3 regions of the Marinomonas sp. genome follow, and region 3 is predicted to be linked to each of the others. Evidence: predicted binding sites of a transcription regulator. Region 3 holds the regulator's gene; each other region holds the start of a gene.
What was found. Region 3 encodes sigma-54, which starts transcription at its own class of promoters, with help from an activator protein. Its sites were predicted from a motif close to TGGCACNNNNNTTGCTNT; they were not measured.
Positions count from the first base shown of each region.

Region 1: the regulator sigma-54 is predicted to act here: its motif matches at 5,181-5,198, upstream of hpxO (FAD-dependent urate hydroxylase HpxO).
Region 2: the regulator sigma-54 is predicted to act here: its motif matches at 4,420-4,437, upstream of ACO05V_RS16570 (ANTAR domain-containing response regulator).

Region 1 is NZ_OZ245329.1:2,414,409-2,420,839, forward strand. It holds gene ACO05V_RS11390 (ABC transporter ATP-binding protein) at 1-1,014, opposite strand, end outside; gene ACO05V_RS11395 (alpha-N-arabinofuranosidase) at 1,058-2,566, opposite strand; gene ACO05V_RS11400 (ArsR/SmtB family transcription factor) at 2,869-3,789, opposite strand; gene hpxO (FAD-dependent urate hydroxylase HpxO) at 3,929-5,107, opposite strand; gene uraH (hydroxyisourate hydrolase) at 5,401-5,772, opposite strand; gene uraD (2-oxo-4-hydroxy-4-carboxy-5-ureidoimidazoline decarboxylase) at 5,967-6,431, shown strand, end outside.
Region 2 is NZ_OZ245329.1:3,480,992-3,487,422, forward strand. It holds gene ACO05V_RS16555 (ABC transporter permease) at 1-766, opposite strand, end outside; gene ACO05V_RS16560 (CmpA/NrtA family ABC transporter substrate-binding protein) at 830-2,239, opposite strand; gene ACO05V_RS16565 (CmpA/NrtA family ABC transporter substrate-binding protein) at 2,585-3,778, opposite strand; gene ACO05V_RS16570 (ANTAR domain-containing response regulator) at 3,775-4,380, opposite strand; gene ACO05V_RS16575 (helix-turn-helix domain-containing protein) at 4,579-5,214, opposite strand; gene ACO05V_RS16580 (HlyD family type I secretion periplasmic adaptor subunit) at 5,320-6,431, opposite strand, start outside.
Region 3 is NZ_OZ245329.1:3,118,416-3,124,846, forward strand. It holds gene lptA (lipopolysaccharide transport periplasmic protein LptA) at 1-455, shown strand, start outside; gene lptB (LPS export ABC transporter ATP-binding protein) at 456-1,181, shown strand; gene ACO05V_RS14845 (RNA polymerase factor sigma-54) at 1,260-2,732, shown strand; gene ptsN (PTS IIA-like nitrogen regulatory protein PtsN) at 2,749-3,198, shown strand; gene ACO05V_RS14855 (HPr family phosphocarrier protein) at 3,208-3,477, shown strand; gene mgtE (magnesium transporter) at 3,485-4,837, shown strand; gene yjgA (ribosome biogenesis factor YjgA) at 4,844-5,380, shown strand; gene ACO05V_RS14870 (carbon-nitrogen hydrolase family protein) at 5,442-6,275, opposite strand; gene ACO05V_RS14875 (YhdP family protein) at 6,275-6,431, opposite strand, start outside.

The DNA.
Region 1 (6,431 bases), 700 kb from region 3:
GCCTGCTTTTACTTTTGAACGACCGGAATCTTCGGCGATCAGATCTGTGCCGTCGATTAAAGTGCCATAAAGCAGCGTACGATCACCAAGCCGTTCGACCACTTTTATAGTCAGATCAAGGCCATCTTCAGCAGCGGAAACCACCGCAGTATCTTCCGCGCGAATGCCGATAACCGCATTTGTGGCGTTGAACTCTGGTGGAAGGACAATCGCAGTAACGACTTTGCCAGCACCGCTGACTTCGACCGTCACACCATCAGGCGTATTTTCAATACTATTAATCGGCAACATAGACATTGGCGGAGAACCAACAAACTCCGCGACAAAACGACTCGCCGGATATTGGTAAATCTCCATTGGTGTGCCGATCTGCTCGATCTTTTGCTTGTGCATGATGACAATGCGGTCAGCAAGCGTCATGGCTTCTACTTGATCGTGAGTTACAAAGATCATGGTCGAACCAAGACGCTGGTGGAGTTGTGCCAGTTCCAATCGCGTTCTGCCGCGTAACGCTGCGTCTAAATTGGATAGCGGCTCATCAAACAGGAAGGCTTTAGGTTCTTTGACAATGGCGCGACCTATCGCGACGCGCTGACGCTGGCCGCCAGAAAGTCGTCCCGGTTTACGATCCAGTAAATGATCTATTTCGAGAATTTTTGCCGCATCATTAACACGACGATCAATTTCGTCTTGTGCGACTTTGACGTTTTCTAGACCAAACGCCATGTTTTGGCGAGTCGTCATGTGAGGGTAGAGCGCATAGGATTGAAATACCATGGCGACGCCGCGTTGACCTGGAGGCAAGGTATCAATGCGTTTTTCGCCAATATCGATAGAACCTTCTGTAATGGATTCCAGCCCCGCAATCATGCGTAATAAGGTGGATTTACCACAGCCGGAAGGGCCAAGGAATACAACAAATTCACCGTCTTCAATGTGTAAGTTGATGTCGTCTAATACGGTAACGCTGTCATATCGCTTTGTTATATTTTTTATAGAGATAGATGCGGACATGGTTTCCCCTCTCAGCAAGTTTTAAACGGAAAATCTTGGGGTATTACACCCCAAGTCGAATCATGCGATAGCTCATAGGAGCAATGCTTGCCGTTAATTGTTGCTGTTTGACTGTTGTGCCTTGGCCGTCTTTTGGTGCCACTTGCTCTGCATCTGGGCCGTTTTTTGCGTCAAGCGCATGGCCGGCCATGACTTTATCCATAATGACTTTCTGATGTGAAAATCCTTGTAGGGATAGGTCTAATTCAATGTTTTCGTCTGGGTGACGGTTAACAATAAAGAGGGTTAGCGCGCCATCTTTATTGGATTCCACCGCAGAAATATCCAGATAGGAAACATCACTGGCGAACTCGGTATCATAGCCTTGGCATTGCACGGCAAGATTGAGTGCTGTGCCACGGCCGTATTGGGAAGCATATAAATATGGATAATAAGTCGACTGGCGCCAAGCTGGGCCGTCTTTGACTGTCATGATAGGTGCAATAACGTTGACCAATTGCGCCAAACAACCAATTTTGACCACATCACTGTGGCGAATAAAGGTGTTCAGAATACAGCCAACTTGCAGTGTATCGGCAAAGTCGTAAATGTCTTCTAATAAAGCAGGAGCATGTGGCCAACCGTCATTGCCACCGAGGATTTTTTTGTCTTGTTCGTTAGAGTGATACCAGACGTTCCATTCATCGAAGGAAATATACACATCGTGTTTGGAGCGTTTTTTGGCTTTAGTGGCTTTAATAACCGCCGCGATAGTGTCGATATAGTTATCAAGCAAGCTGGCTTTGGCTAAGTAATTGGCAGTGTTCTTTTCGTGGTTGTCGAAATACATGTGCAGTGAAATGTAGTCGACTGTGTCGTAGGTGTAATCGAGAACTGTGCTTTCCCATTCAGGGTAAGTGGGCATTTTAGGTGAAGAAGAACCACATACGACTAACTCGATATTTTTATCAAATGCACGCATAGCTTTGGCGGTTTCAAAGGCTACTCGACCATATTCAGCGGCGGTTTTTTGTCCGATTTGCCAAGGGCCGTCCATTTCATTGCCAAGACACCAAAGCTTAACGTCCCAAGGTTTTTCACGGCCGTTTTGCTTGCGAAGATCAGACCAATAAGAACCGCCCGGATGGTTCACGTATTCAAGAAAAGCGCGTGCTTCGTCTAAGCCCCGTGAGCCAAGGTTCACCGCTAGCATCATTTCAGTGCCGGCTTGTTCTGCCCATTCAGCGAATTCATGAATACCAATTTCGTTACTTTCTGATGTGTGCCAAGCAAGATCGAGGCGAGTAGGGCGATCCTCTTTTGGCCCAATGCCATCTTCCCAGTTGTAAGCAGAAACGAAGTTGCCACCAGGGTAGCGAGTAACAGGCACATCAATGTCTTTAATTAATTCGATGACATCTTGGCGGAAACCATGTTTATCAGCGGTTGCATGACCGGGTTCATAAATGCCGCTATAAACAGCACGCCCTAAGTGCTCGATGAAAGAGCCATAAAGGCGAGGATCTATCTTGGCAATAACATAGTCTTTGTGTGCGGTCACATTGGCGCGCATGGAAGTCTCCTTTTTTATTTTTGTATTTTTTAAGAACTGATTAAATATCTGTATTTATGTTTTTTATCCGATTAATGGATATTAAAAGCATGCTTGACCTGAGGTCAATCAATAAGACGTATATTTTTTGTGCAAATAAATACCAAAATTGGTATGAGTAAGTGGAGTTTGTAACGAAAAAAGAAAGAGGTAAGTATTTGGAGAGTTACTAAGGTAGTGAGATTTATAGATTTTTTTAAGTGTTATTTGCTATAGCAGGTTTACTGATATCCATATCAGAAAATAAGATGCTGTGTATGAGGTTAAGATTGAAGGCGTAATACTATGTCTTGGTCGTAATTACCAAATTGCTTGCCAAAAATATTAATGCCGCCAGGATGTTCAGCATCATCGGGAACCGAGATTCGTACCCGAATGGATCTATGATCTTCTAGTGCAAGATCTTTCAAAGAGACATCAGAAACCCGTACACCATCGACGAACGTTCCGTCATTAGTGACACGGAAGCTTTTTAAATGGCCATACTGACTACCAGCAAGCTTCCACCAATCTGGTGTGTACTTGCCTTGGTGATCGCCATAATCGCCAGGAGCCGTCCAGATTGCGGCGGTTCTACCATTAATTGAGATATGGATGTCAGAAGGCCAGTTTTCAGACGTGCCAGGCACTTCAGAGGATAGTTCCATGACCAGCTCTAGTTCTTTTACTGTCTGACCTGCAATGCGGGCATTATTGGGGAATTGATATTCTATATAACCTTTAGTGAACCATAACAAGCTGGCGCGCATACGATCAGGAGAAAGGTAAGTGTCTGGGCTGTCAAGGAAGCCGACAATGCCAGATTCCGAACATAAACCACAAGGTGCCATCACATCAAATTCAGAATACAGGCCAACAGGCATGGATACTTCAATGACATTATTTTGATTTTGCTTGGTGTTGCTGAAAGATAGGACGATTTCTTCGTGTGTCGCACGGCATATTTTTTGGTTGCCTTTGCGACCTTTTTGACTTTCGGTGGTAATTAAACCAGTACTTTCGAGAGAATTAATATGACTGGAGGTCGATGATTGCGGTAGTTCAAGAAGGTCGGCAATGTCATTGACATTCATTGGCCCTTTTTCATGTAGCAAGGACAAAATTGCCAATCGAGCGGGCGCGGCTAGGCTTTTTAAAACATCCGCACCATCTTCGGGGGTTAGCAATAAGAACTTTTTGCTCATCGTCATCTCCAGCTGAAGATGTCTTTATATCGAGATTTATGATTCTTATCAAGTTTTAGTTATTGATTAATTGTTATAAAAAGTACGCAATGACCGCTTTTATAAGAGTATAAAACGGTCATTAAAGTGAAGTCTGGGTCTAGGCCAGCGGCCCACCGATAATAGTGGTGCGCAATCCTGCGATGATATTTTCGCCTGTTTCGTGTCTTAGCTCATCATACCAGGCTTGAGTTTCTTGCATGTCTTTACCATGAGTAACATCGCAACGTTTACGAGCTTTTAGTACAAGATCTTTAACGCGAAAACGGCGCTCTTCTTCGTACTGCTTCAAAGCGGCTAGCACACCAGAAACCGTTTTGCCTTTCTCTTTGAATTGATCCGCGAAACACTGACCAAGAACAACGGCGTCTTCGAGTGCAGAGCAACCGCCTTGGCCAATGTCTGGGGTTGTGCTGTGAGCCGCATCGCCAAGTAGGGCGATATTGCCTTTTACCAAGGTATCGAATGGCTCGATGTCATGAATTTCGATACGGTTTGTGGTTTCTGGATTAATGGCGGTAATCAGTTTTTGGACAGGTTCAGCCCAACCTTTAAAGTACCTCGTTAGATCGGCAACGACTGTGCTTCTGTCTTCCGCTAGGCCTTTTGGTAATGGCACATCAAAGAAGAAGTAAAAGCGACCATTGGCAATTGGCATAATAGAAACGCGTTTGCCTTCGCCAACAAAGGTTGTCCATTGATCGCCAGGGGCAATGCTTTCATCAATTTCTACCAAGCCATTCCAGTTTACATAATCGGCGTAGCGACGTTCTGTTTGATAACCTATCACGTCAGCGCGTACGACAGAATGAGTGCCATCGGCTGCAATCATAAAATCACCTATCGCGCTGGTGCCATCGGTAAAATAAGCGGTGACGCCAGTGTCACTTTGCTCGACTTTTTCAATGCGCTTGCCAAACTGGACTTTATCGCGCCCCCACCAATCGATCATTTGGCTTTGTAAGTCTGCGCGCGATACAGGACAAGGGCGTTCGCCAACGGCATCAACTAATGGTGCAAGACTGAATTGCGTCATCACGGAGCCAGTTATACCGTCGTGATAGGCCATGTTGTGCATCGGGCCGCCGAGTTTGTCCATAATGCTGCCCATGCCTAAATGGTTCATGCATTTTACGCCGTTAGACCAAATAGAAAGCGCCGCACCGACTGGTTTGATTTCTTTTACCGCTTCAAAAATATCGCATTCGATGCCTTGCTGTTTTAATGCAGCCGCTGCCGACATGCCACCGATACCGCCGCCAATAATAAGTGCTTTCATCTCATTCCCCTTTAATCTTTCGCTCGTTTTCGAGTTGTCTTAGCGAACGTTTAATCTCTTGTTAAAGGAGTAAATGGCAATAAATATGCCATGAAACAAATGGACCTATGTTTTTATATGTGAAACCTTTGTTTTAGAGGGATGCGTAATCTATGGTGTTAGATCAAAGAAGAAAACGGCTTGTTTTCTTCTTTGACCGATAGGACAGAAAATGACTTATCTTGGTGCGGGCTGGGTGAATTTTGCTTCATTCTGGCTCGTTGAGACTTGAGTGGAAGCCTAATTAATTAAGACTAGCTGCCACGATAAGTGCTGTAAGAATAAGGCGAGACAAGCAGTGGAATGTGATAATGGGCGTTTTCATCATTGATACCGAAACGAATGACGACCGTGTTTAAGAAACTAGGAGCGGTAGGTTTGTTATTGTCTGAGTCTTCGAGAGAGTCAGCGAAGTACTCGTCAATGGCAAACTCCAGTTCGTACACGCCCACAGAGAAGCTATCAGCCTGCAGCAAGGGCTGATCACAGCGACCATCGCTATTGGACACAGTGCTATGAATAAGCTGTCGTTGACCTTTTGTAGAATGTTGATAAAGGTGTATTTTTACGCCAGCCGCCGCCACGCCTTTTGTCGTATCTAAAATGTGAGTGGTTAAGTATCCCATTGTTTTACCTCAATCTAATGTGAAAGCTTGCCTGATTTTTGCAGATAAGCGTCTTTATAAGTGAAATAGTTCTGAAAATATTGTTTCATAAGGATCAATATTTGTGCCATGTGTTTCTGTAATGCGATTTATTGTTATTTATAGAGCTCTTTTTTTTATAATTTTTTAGAGCCATCAGAATTTGGAGTCCTATTATGCACGACCCGTTAGCTGTAATTAGTCAAATGGAAAAAGCGGATTTTATCGCTTTATTTAGCAGTATTTATGAGCATTCGACTTGGGTTGCAGAAGAATTATGGCGACAAAAAGTCGAGCATCCAAGTGAGTATTTCGACAGCATAGATAAAATCAAAGCCACCATGGCAGGCATCGTAGAACAAAGTACAGACGAACAAAAACTCATACTGCTACGCGCTCACCCAGATCTAGCAGGCAAAGCGGCTTTAGCAGGCGAGCTGACTCATGCGTCAACCTCAGAACAATCAGCAGCAGGATTAGATCAATGCTCTGAAGAAGAGCTAGCTCATTTTCTACAGCTGAACGATACCTATCGGGAGAAGTTTGGTTTTCCCTTCATCATGGCCGTAAAAGGCGCTACCAAGGAGCAGATACTTGCAGGATTTGAATCTAGAACGCCCAATGACTGGCAAACTGAGTTT
Region 2 (6,431 bases), 360 kb from region 3:
TCCAAGCGATGCCCAATGACAAACGTAGACCGGTAAACATCAGAGGAATAGCTGACGGAATGACGATCTTCATGACATGTGTCACCCAACCAAGGCGCAATACTTTTGAGACATTAAGTAGGTCTTTTTCTACCGCGGCCACACCCACCGCTGTATTAACCAAGGTCGGCCACATGCAACACAAGGTGACAGTGAACATGGACGTTAAAAAGGATTTCGAAAACATTGGATCATCCGACACATAACTGGCACTCACCACCATAGTAACCAGAGGCAACCATGCTAGCGGCGAAACCGGTTTAAACACTTGAATAACCGGATTCAAGGCACTGTAAACAGAGCGATTTAGACCAATTAAAATCCCTAACGGAATGGCGATCAGGCTAGCCAAGCCAAAACCAGCCAATACGGTATAAAGACTGGTAAATATTTGATCGAAGAAAGTAGGCTTACCTGTGTAATCTCTTAACGTACCAGCATAGCTTGGATCTTTGGCTTGGCGCTCAGCAATGCGCTCTTCTTGACGCACATAAAATTTGTCTTCTTTTACACGCTCTCTCTGATGTTCTGCCACGAGACTATTCCATTGTTGATACACCACAACAGGCCCAGGAAATTCACCCAAAGAGGTATGCACTCGACTTGCTCCGGCTTGCCACAATAAGATGAAAGCTACGATTCCAAAGACAGGCAGTAAAACCCCCTTCAAAGAAAATGCACTGATCTTTTCCTTTAAAGAAGCCATAGTTATGTTTGATATCATCATCTTTTTCTCACTCAATTTAATGCTTAAAGCGACACACTATGCAGCCGCTTTATCTAGTTTGGTTTAGACCTGATCGTCGCCTTTTAGACCAATCTTAAATCGCTTCAGATAATCGTTTGGATGCTTACCGTCGTACATGACACCATCAATAAATTCACTTTGTGGCGGCTTAAAACCATCTTCTTTATCAAAATTAGGAAACTCATCTGCAGACATCACACCATCTTCAATCAGGGCGTTTGCGGCTTGCGCATAAATATCTGGGCGATAAACATCCTTCGCGGTTTTCATAAACCATTCATCGGATTTTGGCTCTGCGATTTGCCCCCAACGACGCATTTGCGTTAGGTACCAAATCGCATCGCTGTAATAGGGATAAGTTGCGTGGTGACGAAAGAAAACGTTGAAATCGGGTATTTCACGCTTATCACCTTTTTCATACTCAAATGTGCCAGTCATACTGTTAGCAATAACATCGTAATCGGCACCAACATATTGGCTACGAGAGAGTATTTTTACCGCTTCAGGACGATTAGCGTTGTTGTTTTCATCTAACCATTTCGCTGCGCGAATCATGGCTTTTACAACACGAATATGAGTATTGGGATATTCTTCCGCCCAGTCACTGCTGACACCAAAGACTTTCTCAGGGTTATTCTTCCAGATTTCATAATCTGTGATGACTGGTACTCCAATGCCTTTAAACACGGCTTGTTGATTCCAAGGTTCACCAACGCAATAGCCGGAAATCGTTCCCGCTTCCATGGTGGCTGGCATTTGTGGCGGCGGTGTCACAGACAACAAAGCATCGGCGTTAATTTGACCACTGGTGTCGCCTCGGGCTGGCGCGTAGTAACCAGGATGAATGCCACCAGCAGCAAGCCAATAACGCAGCTCGTAGTTATGTGTTGAAACAGGAAATACCATGCCCATTTTGAAGGGTTTACCTTGTGCTTTATAACCATCAATCACAGGTTTTAAAGCGCTGGCGCTGATTGGATGAACCGGCTTGCCATCTGGGCCATTGGGAATATTTTTCTTCATTTCATCCCAAACATCGTTTGAGACTGTAATGCCATTACCATTCAAATCCATACTAAAAGCCGTCACTATGTGGGCTTTCGTGCCGTATCCAATAGTTGCACCAAGTGGCTGACCCGCTAACATATGCGCGCCGTCTAACTGACCGTCAATTACTCGATCTAGTAGAACTTTCCAGTTTGCTTGCGCTTCTAAGGTGACGTACAAACCTTCGTCTTCGAAATAACCTTTCTCATAAGCAATGGCTAATGGCGCCATGTCGGTTAACTTGATAAAACCAAATTTAAGCTCTTCTTTTTCTGCATAGCCTAGCTCAGCATGAGCCGTTACAGACAAAAGTGCAGAGCCCAACAATATAGAAAGACTAACTTTTTGAGTGACATTAACGAATGTCGGCAGGGGAATTACCGTTTTCAAAAATCTTAGGTTCATAGTCACACTCCGCTTAAGGGGTTAAAAAGTACAAAAACAAAAAAGGCGCATGCGAATCACAAAAATGTGTTCGCAGGCGCCTTTGCCATTCAAAGAAAACCCTACATTGGATTATCAATAATGAGGGTGACAATTAACTATCGTTGCTAATTTCACCAATTTTTTAAAAAAATCTATGTTTTTTGTAAAGCACACAGTATGCCAACAAAACTAACCTAATGATTTAAAAGTTTTTTTACTAATCTCATTATCTAGATAAAAATAATTCAGCGCGTATAACAAATGTCTTCGCCCAATTATCAGGCAGGGCGCACTAAAATAAGACACACAAACACTTCGTACAAACTACTTAGCAAAACCGTTTAAAATACCATCTGGATGCAAGCGTATCTTTCCTGAAGCAACAGAGTCCAGCCAAGTTAACTCATCCTCAACAGACAAATGCCAATCCGTGCTTTCATTATCTTCAGGTAAACCTAATGCTTTGTTATAAAGATCCTGCCGATAAACCTGCGCCGCCACTTCATTCAACGATTTAATATCACCCAATTGCTGCCAGCGATGCATTTGCGCCATAATCCACAAAGCATAACTCGGCAAAGGTTTATTAATTTCGCGACCAGAAAAACGCTGATAAGCTTTCATTGGCCAATCAAACTGGCCTTTTGGCTTAATAGCACTGAAACCATAAACCAGCTGCTCTAAGGTGCAATTTAAATAATCTGGATGACTTAAGATACTCAACAACTCAGTTTGATTACTCGGCTCATCTACCCACAAACAGGCTTTTTCTAAGGCGCGAATAATGGATAAATACACGACTTGATTTTGTTCGGCCCATAAGGAATTCACGCCAAATACTTTTTCTGGCGTACTACCCCAAATTTCATAACCCGTAACCAACATATGCCCAATACCTTGCTCCACCGCAAGACTGTTCCATGGTTCGCCGACGCAATAACCATCGATATCACCCTGCCTTAAGCTATCAAGCATTTTTACAGGTGGAACCACGACTATTTGCACATCTTTATCGGAATCAATTCCAGCTCGGCTTAGCCAATCTCTTAGCTGATAGTTATGGGATGAGTAAGGGTAAACCATTGCAAAACGCAGCGGAGCAGCATCAACATCTCTATCATCTAGTAATTTCTTCAATGCCACACCAGTTCGAATATCTACGGAAGACTCGGCATAATGCTGTAGCTTTTCGTACAAAGCATTACCAATAGTAATGCCGTTACCATTATGACTGACGGTAAAGCTGGTTTGCATGGCCGTTTTAATGGTGCCAACCCCCAAACTGGCCGCAATCGGCATAGACGCCAACATATGAGCGCCATCAAGCAAATTGAAAGCCACTTTATCGCGAATACTTGCCCAAGATGCTTCTTTAGATAACACCACATCCACGCCTTCTTGAATAAAAAAGCCTTTTTCTTGGGCAATCACAAAAGGCGCACAATCGATCAATGGAATAAAACCAATACGAACAGGCTCGCTAGTTTGAATAACAGTGTTTTGCTGTATCAGGTTCATTTTGAACCTCCCATCAATTCCATCACTGATATGATATTTCGAGCAACATCAGTCATTCGTTGACTACGATCCATCGCTAGCTTCCGAAGCGCTTGATAGGCCGCGGGCTCATCACATTTTTGATGTTTCATTATCAAACCTTTTGCTTTATCTATCAGCTTACGATCTTCGAGCTGGCTTTTTACAGATTCTAATTCTGATCTTAACGCCTGAAACTCTCGGAACCGAGCAATGGCAACTTGCAGTAAAGCTTTCACGCTACCACTGTTAACACCATCAACCACATAGGCGCTGACACCCGCTCGAATAGCGGCTTCCACGTGTCTGGAATCATCTTCTTCGGCAAACATCACAATAGGACGAGGATTATCTTTGGTCAGTCGAGACATGTTTTCCAACATATCTCGATCTGGAGATTCGATATCAATAATGACCATATCTGGTTGAAATTCGTTTACTGCTTCCGTTAGATTCTTGGCATTTTCCAGTCGTCTAATAACGCGATAACCACTATCAATCATGGCTTGTTCTACAATGGCTGCTCGTGCGGGCTCATTATCAACAAGCATCACGGTTAATTCTTTTTCTGGGGGCGCAGGCATGGTGCATTCTCTTAAAAACGTGAAGTCATTCTCAGATAAAATGCAAGATATGCGCCATTTCGACACACTGTTTTTTAAGAGTTTAGTGACAAAAATGGCTCAAAACAGAGCCATTTAAGAATGATTAGCTAGAAAAGTGACTCTAGAATAATAGCTACAAACAGAATCAGTGCGAATGTCCAACATCTATGAGCTAGATTAACGCACGGCATATCTAGTCTGTGCAAGCAGTGCTAAAGCCAAACGGTCTTTGGTGTGAGTCTTTTTAAAAATAGACGTTAAATGAGCTTTTACAGTCCGCTCCGTAATATCCATTTCGAGTGCGATTTGCTTATTAGATAAGCCTTTTGCAACATGTTGAGCAACATTTAACTCACGCTCAGACAAGTCATCCAATTCATCGTTATGGATCTCTGCAGGTGCAGAAGATTGCATAATAAGCTGTTGAATAAAGGCTTTTCCGCCCCATATTTCGCCTGAGTCAACAACTGATAACACCAAAGAAAGTTGTTCTTTACCGATGTAAGGCGCACATTGCCCGCTCACTCCAACGGAAAATAATCGCAGTGCAGCGGCTTGGTTTGTTTGGTTAGGAAATACGATGACTTTTTGTTTTGGGAAAGCAGCACAAAGCGCAACCACTTCCTCCACCTGTTTAGAAAAAGATTTATCTTCTAAATAAATAAAGCAGTATTGGAAACCGGACTCAGTAGTTTCTAATGCTTGATACACCTCATCCAATGTTTCCACTCGAACTAATGAGGCACCCACACTGACTACTTGGTTCCAATGTTTCCATACGGCGTCATCAGCAATCCAACACAAAGTTTTCAAAATAAGTCTCGTCCTAATCAAGTGCGATGTACTATTCTAACCAGCAAATAATAATGAATTGTTAACATTTGTTACTACTCATTATGCTTGGAAAGATTTTTGTAATTACCGCTCACGAAGCGCATTTTGTTTTGCTTTTAAAATAGGTTTTAACAAGTAATCCAATAAGGTTTTCTTACCGGTAATAATATCTACTGTCGCCTGCATACCTGGAATGATTGGCAGTGGTGCCTGTTTAGTTCCTAAATAGTTTTTATCTGTTCTTACTCTAACTAGATAAAAGCTGTTTCCCTCTTCATCAAGAATGGTATCGGCACTGATATTTTCCACCACACCATGCAAACCACCAAAGATGGCAAAATCATAGGCTGACAGCTTCACCACTGCACTCAGATCAGGCTTAATAAAACCAATATTCTCAGGACGAACTTTTGCTTCAATCAACAAAGAGTCTTCTATCGGTACAATTTCAAGTAAGTTCATCCCTGGCTTAATGACACCGCCAACCGTATTAATTTGAATCTGCTTTACAATGCCTTTTACTGGTGAGCGAACTTGTGTTCTTGACACTTTATCTTCAAGGGAAACATTACTTTCACGCAACTGATCCAGCTTACTTTTTACACCGGTTAGATCTTCTTGAGCATCTGCTCGGAATTTTGCTTCGCCTTCATCTAATTTACTTTGCGCTTCTTTTAAGGCCGAGCGAGCACGAGGAATGGCTAACTGAGTTGCTTCCAAATCCCCCTGCAACTGATTCACTTGGCGCTCAAGCTGTAAAAGCTCAACCCTAGACACAGCACCTTGCTCAAATGCAGGTCGAGTCAAAGCTAGCTCTTCTTTCGAAAAAGCATAACTTTGTTTTAGATTGTCTAGCTTTGCCTGTAACTCAACGATTTCTTGTTTCTTTTGCTCTATTTGCTGCTGAAAGCCAACCTGATTAGTCCGTAAAGATTCCAATCGATTTTTGTACAAATCCAGTTCACGATTCACCACCAATGGGTAATCTTTCATAATTTCAGGGTCAAACTCGGGCTTAACACCATAAGATTCCGCCTGAAGGCGCGTTGCTCGAACTTTTAAATTAATAGACTCCGCTTGCTGCTCACGCAATGATGACAACGCCTCGGTATTTTCTATCGTCATCAACACTTGGCCGCTATCAACCACTTGACCTACTTTGGCATTAATCTCTTTTAAGATGCCGCCTTCAAGGT
Region 3 (6,431 bases):
ATGACATAAATAAGCCACTAGAAGTCCAAGCTGATGAAGCACAGTTCGATCAAAATTCTGGCGAGGCCATCTATAAAGGTAACGTCTTTGTTAAACAAGGATCCATTGAAATCCACGCCGAATATCTAAAAATATCGACTGATGCCAACACTCGAAAATTCAGCAGTTTAGAAGCAACAGGCACACCTGCAAAATTCAGTCAACAAATAGACTGGAGCGGCAACATTGTGATCAGTAAAGGAAACGAAATCCATTACTCAACAAGCGAATCGAAATTGGAAATTTTTGGCAAAGGCTTCTTAAGTCGAATGCAAAATTCCATCACTGCAGATTACATTCTATATATGATCCAAGATGGAACCTTCAGTGCAGAGAAAAAAGATTCAGGGCGGGTAACCATGACATTGCAACCGCAAGCACCAGAATCCAAACCAGCGCCTGAGGCCAAAAAATAAATGGCTATTTTAGAAGCAAAACACTTAGCAAAAAGCTATAAGAAACGCCAAGTCGTAAAAGATGTGTCTATTTCAGTTGAGTCTGGCCAGGCTGTTGGCTTATTAGGCCCAAATGGTGCAGGTAAAACCACTTGTTTTTATATGATAGTGGGAATGGTTGCGAACGATGCTGGCGGTATATTTATTGATGGGCAAGACATCACAAATGATGTCATGCATACCCGAGCCCAAAAAGGCATTGGCTACCTTCCACAAGAAGCCTCTATTTTTCGTAAAATGTCAGTTGAAGATAATATCTTAGCCATTTTAGAAACCCGAAAAAAACTAACAAAAGCAATGCAATTAGAAAGACTTGAAGAACTCTTAGAAGAATTTCATATCACCCATATTCGTACTAACCTTGGCATGGCGTTATCAGGCGGAGAAAGACGTAGAGTAGAAATCGCAAGAGCGGTTGCGATGAACCCTAAATTCATCCTACTTGATGAGCCCTTTGCCGGCGTAGATCCAATTTCGGTCGGAGACATAAAACACATTATTAAACACCTCCAAGAAAGTGGAATAGGTGTTCTAATTACCGATCACAATGTTAGAGAAACATTAGACATCTGTGATAAAGCTTACATTGTTGGCAATGGCTACATCATCGCATCTGGAGATGCAAATACAGTCATCAACAATGAACAAGTAAAAAAGGTCTATTTAGGCGACGACTTCCGCCTGTAACCCCTTATCATTGCAGTAGAAAGGGAGTAGTATGCATAACTCGTTCCAATTCATTCAAATAGAAGAAAGAGTTGCTCCATGAAGCAGTCTTTACAATTAAAGCTCGGCCAACAACTGACCATGACACCACAGCTGCAACAAGCCATTCGCTTGCTTCAGCTTTCTACGTTGGATTTAAAGCAAGAAATACATGAGTTCCTTGAATCTAATCCACTACTTGAGCTTGACGACGACGAACAAACACATAGTGACATCCCCGCTAGCATAGAATCAAAAAGTGCGACAGACACAAACATCGATAATAGCGAAGAAGCACGTGTAGAATCAGAGTGGACAGAAAGCATTCCTGAAGAGCTATCAATAGACAGTAACTGGGATGACACTTACCAAAGCTCAGCGGCCGCAGTTAGTGACCATAATAGTTATGAAGGTGATGGCGACTTTGAAAGCCGCAACGCACCGGCAGAAAGCATCCAAGATCACCTTATCTGGCAGCTAAACTTAACCCACATGTCGGATCGAGATATTGAAATCGCTTACGCTATCATTGAATGCGTTCAACCTGATGGCTACCTAAGCATTTCTCCCGATGACATTTGGGAATCCCTTGGCACTGAACTAGAAGATTTAGACATAGAAGAAGTCATCGCTGTGCAACACAGATTGCAACACTTTGATCCTGTTGGCGTATGCTCAATTGATCTACGCGACTGCCTTCTTGTGCAACTAGAAGCATTCCAGAGCCACCCGCTATACAAGAGCACCTACAATCTCATTGATCATTATCTGCCTCTATTAGGCAATCGAGACTTTACTCAGTTAAGCCGTAAAACAAAATTAAAGGACGAAGCATTAAAAGAAGTCGTCAATTTGATTCAACAGCTCAATCCACGCCCAGGCTCAGTAATTGATGCCGACGATACAGATTACGTTATTCCTGATGTCACCGTGAAAAAGCGTCATGATGTATGGCAAGTTGAATTAAACAATGACGCTTTACCGCCCATTAAAATAAATGAAACCTACTCTGCAATGGCGAGCACCGCGGCAACAGCCGAAGACGCAACTTACATAAAGACCTCTCTCCAAGAAGCTAAATGGTTTATGAAGAGCTTGCAAAGCCGCAACGAAACGCTATTGAAAGTCGCTAGCTGCATTGTAAGTCGACAAATCGATTTCTTCGAACTAGGTGAAGAAGCTATGAAACCCATGGTTCTTCACGATGTTGCCGAAGAAGTCGGCATGCATGAATCAACCATTTCTAGGGTAACAACACAGAAATACATGCACACACCAAAAGGTATTTTTGAGCTGAAATATTTTTTCTCAAGCCATGTAAATACTGCCTCTGGTGGAGAATGTTCTTCTACAGCAATACGAGCTATGATTAAAAAGCTTGTATCTGATGAGCCAGCAAAAAAACCGTTAAGTGATAACAAACTAGCTGCTATTTTAGCAGACCAAGGCATACAGGTTGCTCGACGTACTGTAGCCAAATATCGAGAGGCGATGAACATCCCTCCTTCCAATGAACGAAAACGACTGATCTAACGGAAAACATTTTATCATGTCATTGAAATCATTATTAAAAGCGGAACTCGTTCTCGCAAAACAAGATATCGTCAGTAAAAAACGTGTGCTCGAAAGCATTGCCGAAGTCGCGTCCAACCGACTTCATTGTGACAACGAAGCGGTATATGACGCATTACTCGGTAGAGAGAAGCTAGGCAGTACAGGCATAGGCAATGGCATCGCCATACCACATTGTCGCCTAGAATCCGCAAATCATACCGCTATTGTTATTATGTCACTACAACACCCTATTGGTTTCGATTCTATCGATAAAAGAGCAGTCGACTTAATATTTGCATTAATTGTTCCGCCTCACGAGTGCGACCAACACCTTGCGACACTAGCTCAAATAGCAGAACTAGCTCAATCCCCCGAATCATTGGATAAATTGCGCGCTGCACAAACGAATGAAGAATTATTCAATATATTTGACTCACTAATATAGGAAAAAAGCATGCAGGAAGAGTCCATCACAATCATAAATAAACTTGGCTTGCATGCTCGCGCTGCAGGCAAACTAGTTGAAACCACCTCTCGCTTCTCTTGCGATATTACCATTGAAAAAGATGGGCGTAATGTTGACGGAAAAAGCATTATGGCCATGATGATGCTTGCAGCAGGAAAAGGCACAGAAATTCGCGTTAAAACCAATGGTGAAGACGAGAGCGATGCGATTAAGGCGGTTATAGAATTAATCAATAACCGTTTTGGTGAAGACGAGTAAGGGCCTTATGTCAGAGCAAAACACCCTTAATCATCTACAAACGGTCACCGAATCGCTCGAATCTGGTACCACAATGCAAATCCGTTATCTACTTAACGGCGCTTTGCCTGCTCAAGATGTTGCTCGACTATTAGAATCGTCCCCTCCCAAAGAACGTAAACTTCTTTGGGAATTAATTGAAGCCAAAAATGAAGGTGAAGTACTTCAATACCTAAGCGAAGATATTGGCGTACAATTCATGAAAAACATGGATACAGAGCGACTTATCGCCGTATCCGAACATTTTGAAAGCGATGACCTTGCTGATTTACTTCAACACCTACCAGAAAAGATCGTAAAAGAAGTTCTTGCGTCAATGTCCACGCAAGATAGAGCAAGAGTTGAAGCACTACTAAGCTACTCGGAAGATTCTGCCGGCGGCTTGATGAACACGGACACCATCACCATACGTCCGAATATTACTATTGATCTGGTTTTTCGCTATTTACGCAGACACTCAACACTACCAGATATGACAGACAGCCTACTCGTTGTCAGCCGCTCAGATCGCCTTTTAGGCACACTGCCACTCACCAAATTACTAGTATCCGATATTAGCGCCACCGTACGCGATATTATGGAAACAGAATTCACTGTCATTGATGCAGACACTCCAGCTAACGAAGTAGCCCAACTTTTTGAAAAGATGGATTTGGTGTCTGCTCCTGTTATCGACAGCAAAACAAAAAAACTACTTGGCCGAATCACCATCGATGACGTTGTCGATGTTATCCGTGATGAAGCCGAACACTCCATGCTAAGCATGGCCGGCCTTGATGATGACGAAGATACCTTTTCACCCATCATGAAAACCACCAAACGACGCGCTGTGTGGCTTGGCATAAACCTAATAACGGCCTTTACCGCATCTTATGTCATAGGCTTATTCCAAGATACATTAGACCAAGTTGTCGCGTTAGCCATACTCATGCCAATCGTAGCAAGCATGGGTGGCATCGCTGGCTCACAAGTACTCACACTGGTCATTCGCGGTATTGCACTAAATCAAATAGGCTCGACAAATACTCGCTGGCTGCTAAACAGAGAACTCATTGTTGGGTTAATCAATGGCCTTCTTTGGGCAACCGTTATAGCCATCCTTACCGCACTTTGGTTTGACAACATCAAGATTGCCTATATCATTGCGGGCGCTATTATAATAAACCTGCTATTTGCAGCAGCCACTGGTACACTTCTGCCGATTTTACTGAAAAAAATTGGCATCGACCCTGCCCTAGCAGGCAGTGTAATTTTGACTACCGTGACTGATGTGGTTGGATTTCTATCCTTCCTAGGTCTCGCTACTATTTTTCTAATATAGGTTCCCATGACAGACTTTGATCAATTTGAAAACGACGACGAAATCCCTAAGAGCAAAACCCAGATCAAGCGTGAAATGGAAGCCCTGCAAGATCTTGGAAAAAAACTATTAGGCCTAAGCAAAAATCAGCTTAAAAAAGTGGAAATGTCTGACACACTACGCGAGGCATTCGTTGAAGCTGGCCGCATCAAACAACATGAAGCCATGAGAAGACACTTGCAATACATCGGCAAGGTGATGCGTACAGAGGACCATGAAGCTATAGCACATCGTGTTGCGCTTTTCGATTCAACCTCTGCCGCTTACAACAAGCTATTTCATCAGCTTGAAGTAAAACGCGACATGCTAATTGGTGAAAACAGCAAAGAAGTATTATCTGAATATATAGAGGAAAACCCTCAGGTTGAAGACATTCAGTTACTTAGACAGCTGATTCGTCAATCCCAGAAAGAAGTATCTCAAGAAGGAAACACCACAAACCGCAAAAAGCTTTTCCGCTTCTTACGCGAGGCAGAAGAAAAGCGTCTCGGCTTAAAAGAATAACGTTAAACAAGACGACATTTATCCATCTAAAAAACCTAGCTAAACATGTAAGCTAGGTTTTTTATGTAATTCTACGATGTGAAAAACAAGGCATTTTTTGTCGACAATCATTTAAAGCAGACTTTGTGATAGTAAGAACAAAATACCCGGGATCTTCTTGCAAATTAGCCAAATGCTCTCCAGTGGGAGCATACAAAACACTGTGGCCATAGGTTTGTCTAGTTTCGTTATGCCAACCACACTGACCAATTCCCAGCACATAACATTGATTTTCAATAGCACGCGCAGACAAAAGAACGTCCCAATGAGCTTTTCCTGTAACATAAGTAAACGCTGCCGGCACCAGCAACACTTCAGCACCCAATCTAGTTAGCTCACGGTAGAGCTCTGGAAAACGTAAGTCATAACAAATACTTAAACCAACTTTAAAACCATCCACATCAATAACTTTTAAAGCCAACTCACCCGGCTCAATAACGTCAGACTCTTTATAGGATGCCGCCTTATCATTAACAGTTACATCAAACAGATGAATTTTGTCATAACGTTCAATAAAAGTACCATCCGGCCCAACCGCCCAACATGTTTGCCTAACACGACCATTAGCAACCACATCACCACTTGGTCTCAACAATGACGGATGAGAACCAACAACAAGATAAATAGAGTACTTCATAGCCAAATTAGATATTTCATTTAACAAAAACACTTGATCATTTGATTCAGCCAACCTTCTCATGCCTTTGCCATTAAACAAAAACACATTCTCAGGCAACACCACTAACTTGGCGCCGTCACTTACAGCCAACCCAACAAGCTCTTTAACTTGAGCTAGATTTTCACGCCAATTCTTAGTACTCGTTAACTGAATCGCAGCAACACACAAAGAATTCATCAATCTTTTTTCTCTAATGGCTTATAACGAATCGGGGTCATAACAGGGTCATTAAAAGAACCTTGCACTTTATATTGAACACTGGTGACTTTTGAAAGTTGATCACCAATTAATTTATCGGTGATGTATAGCAAGCCAGCCAATTGAGGAGTCCCC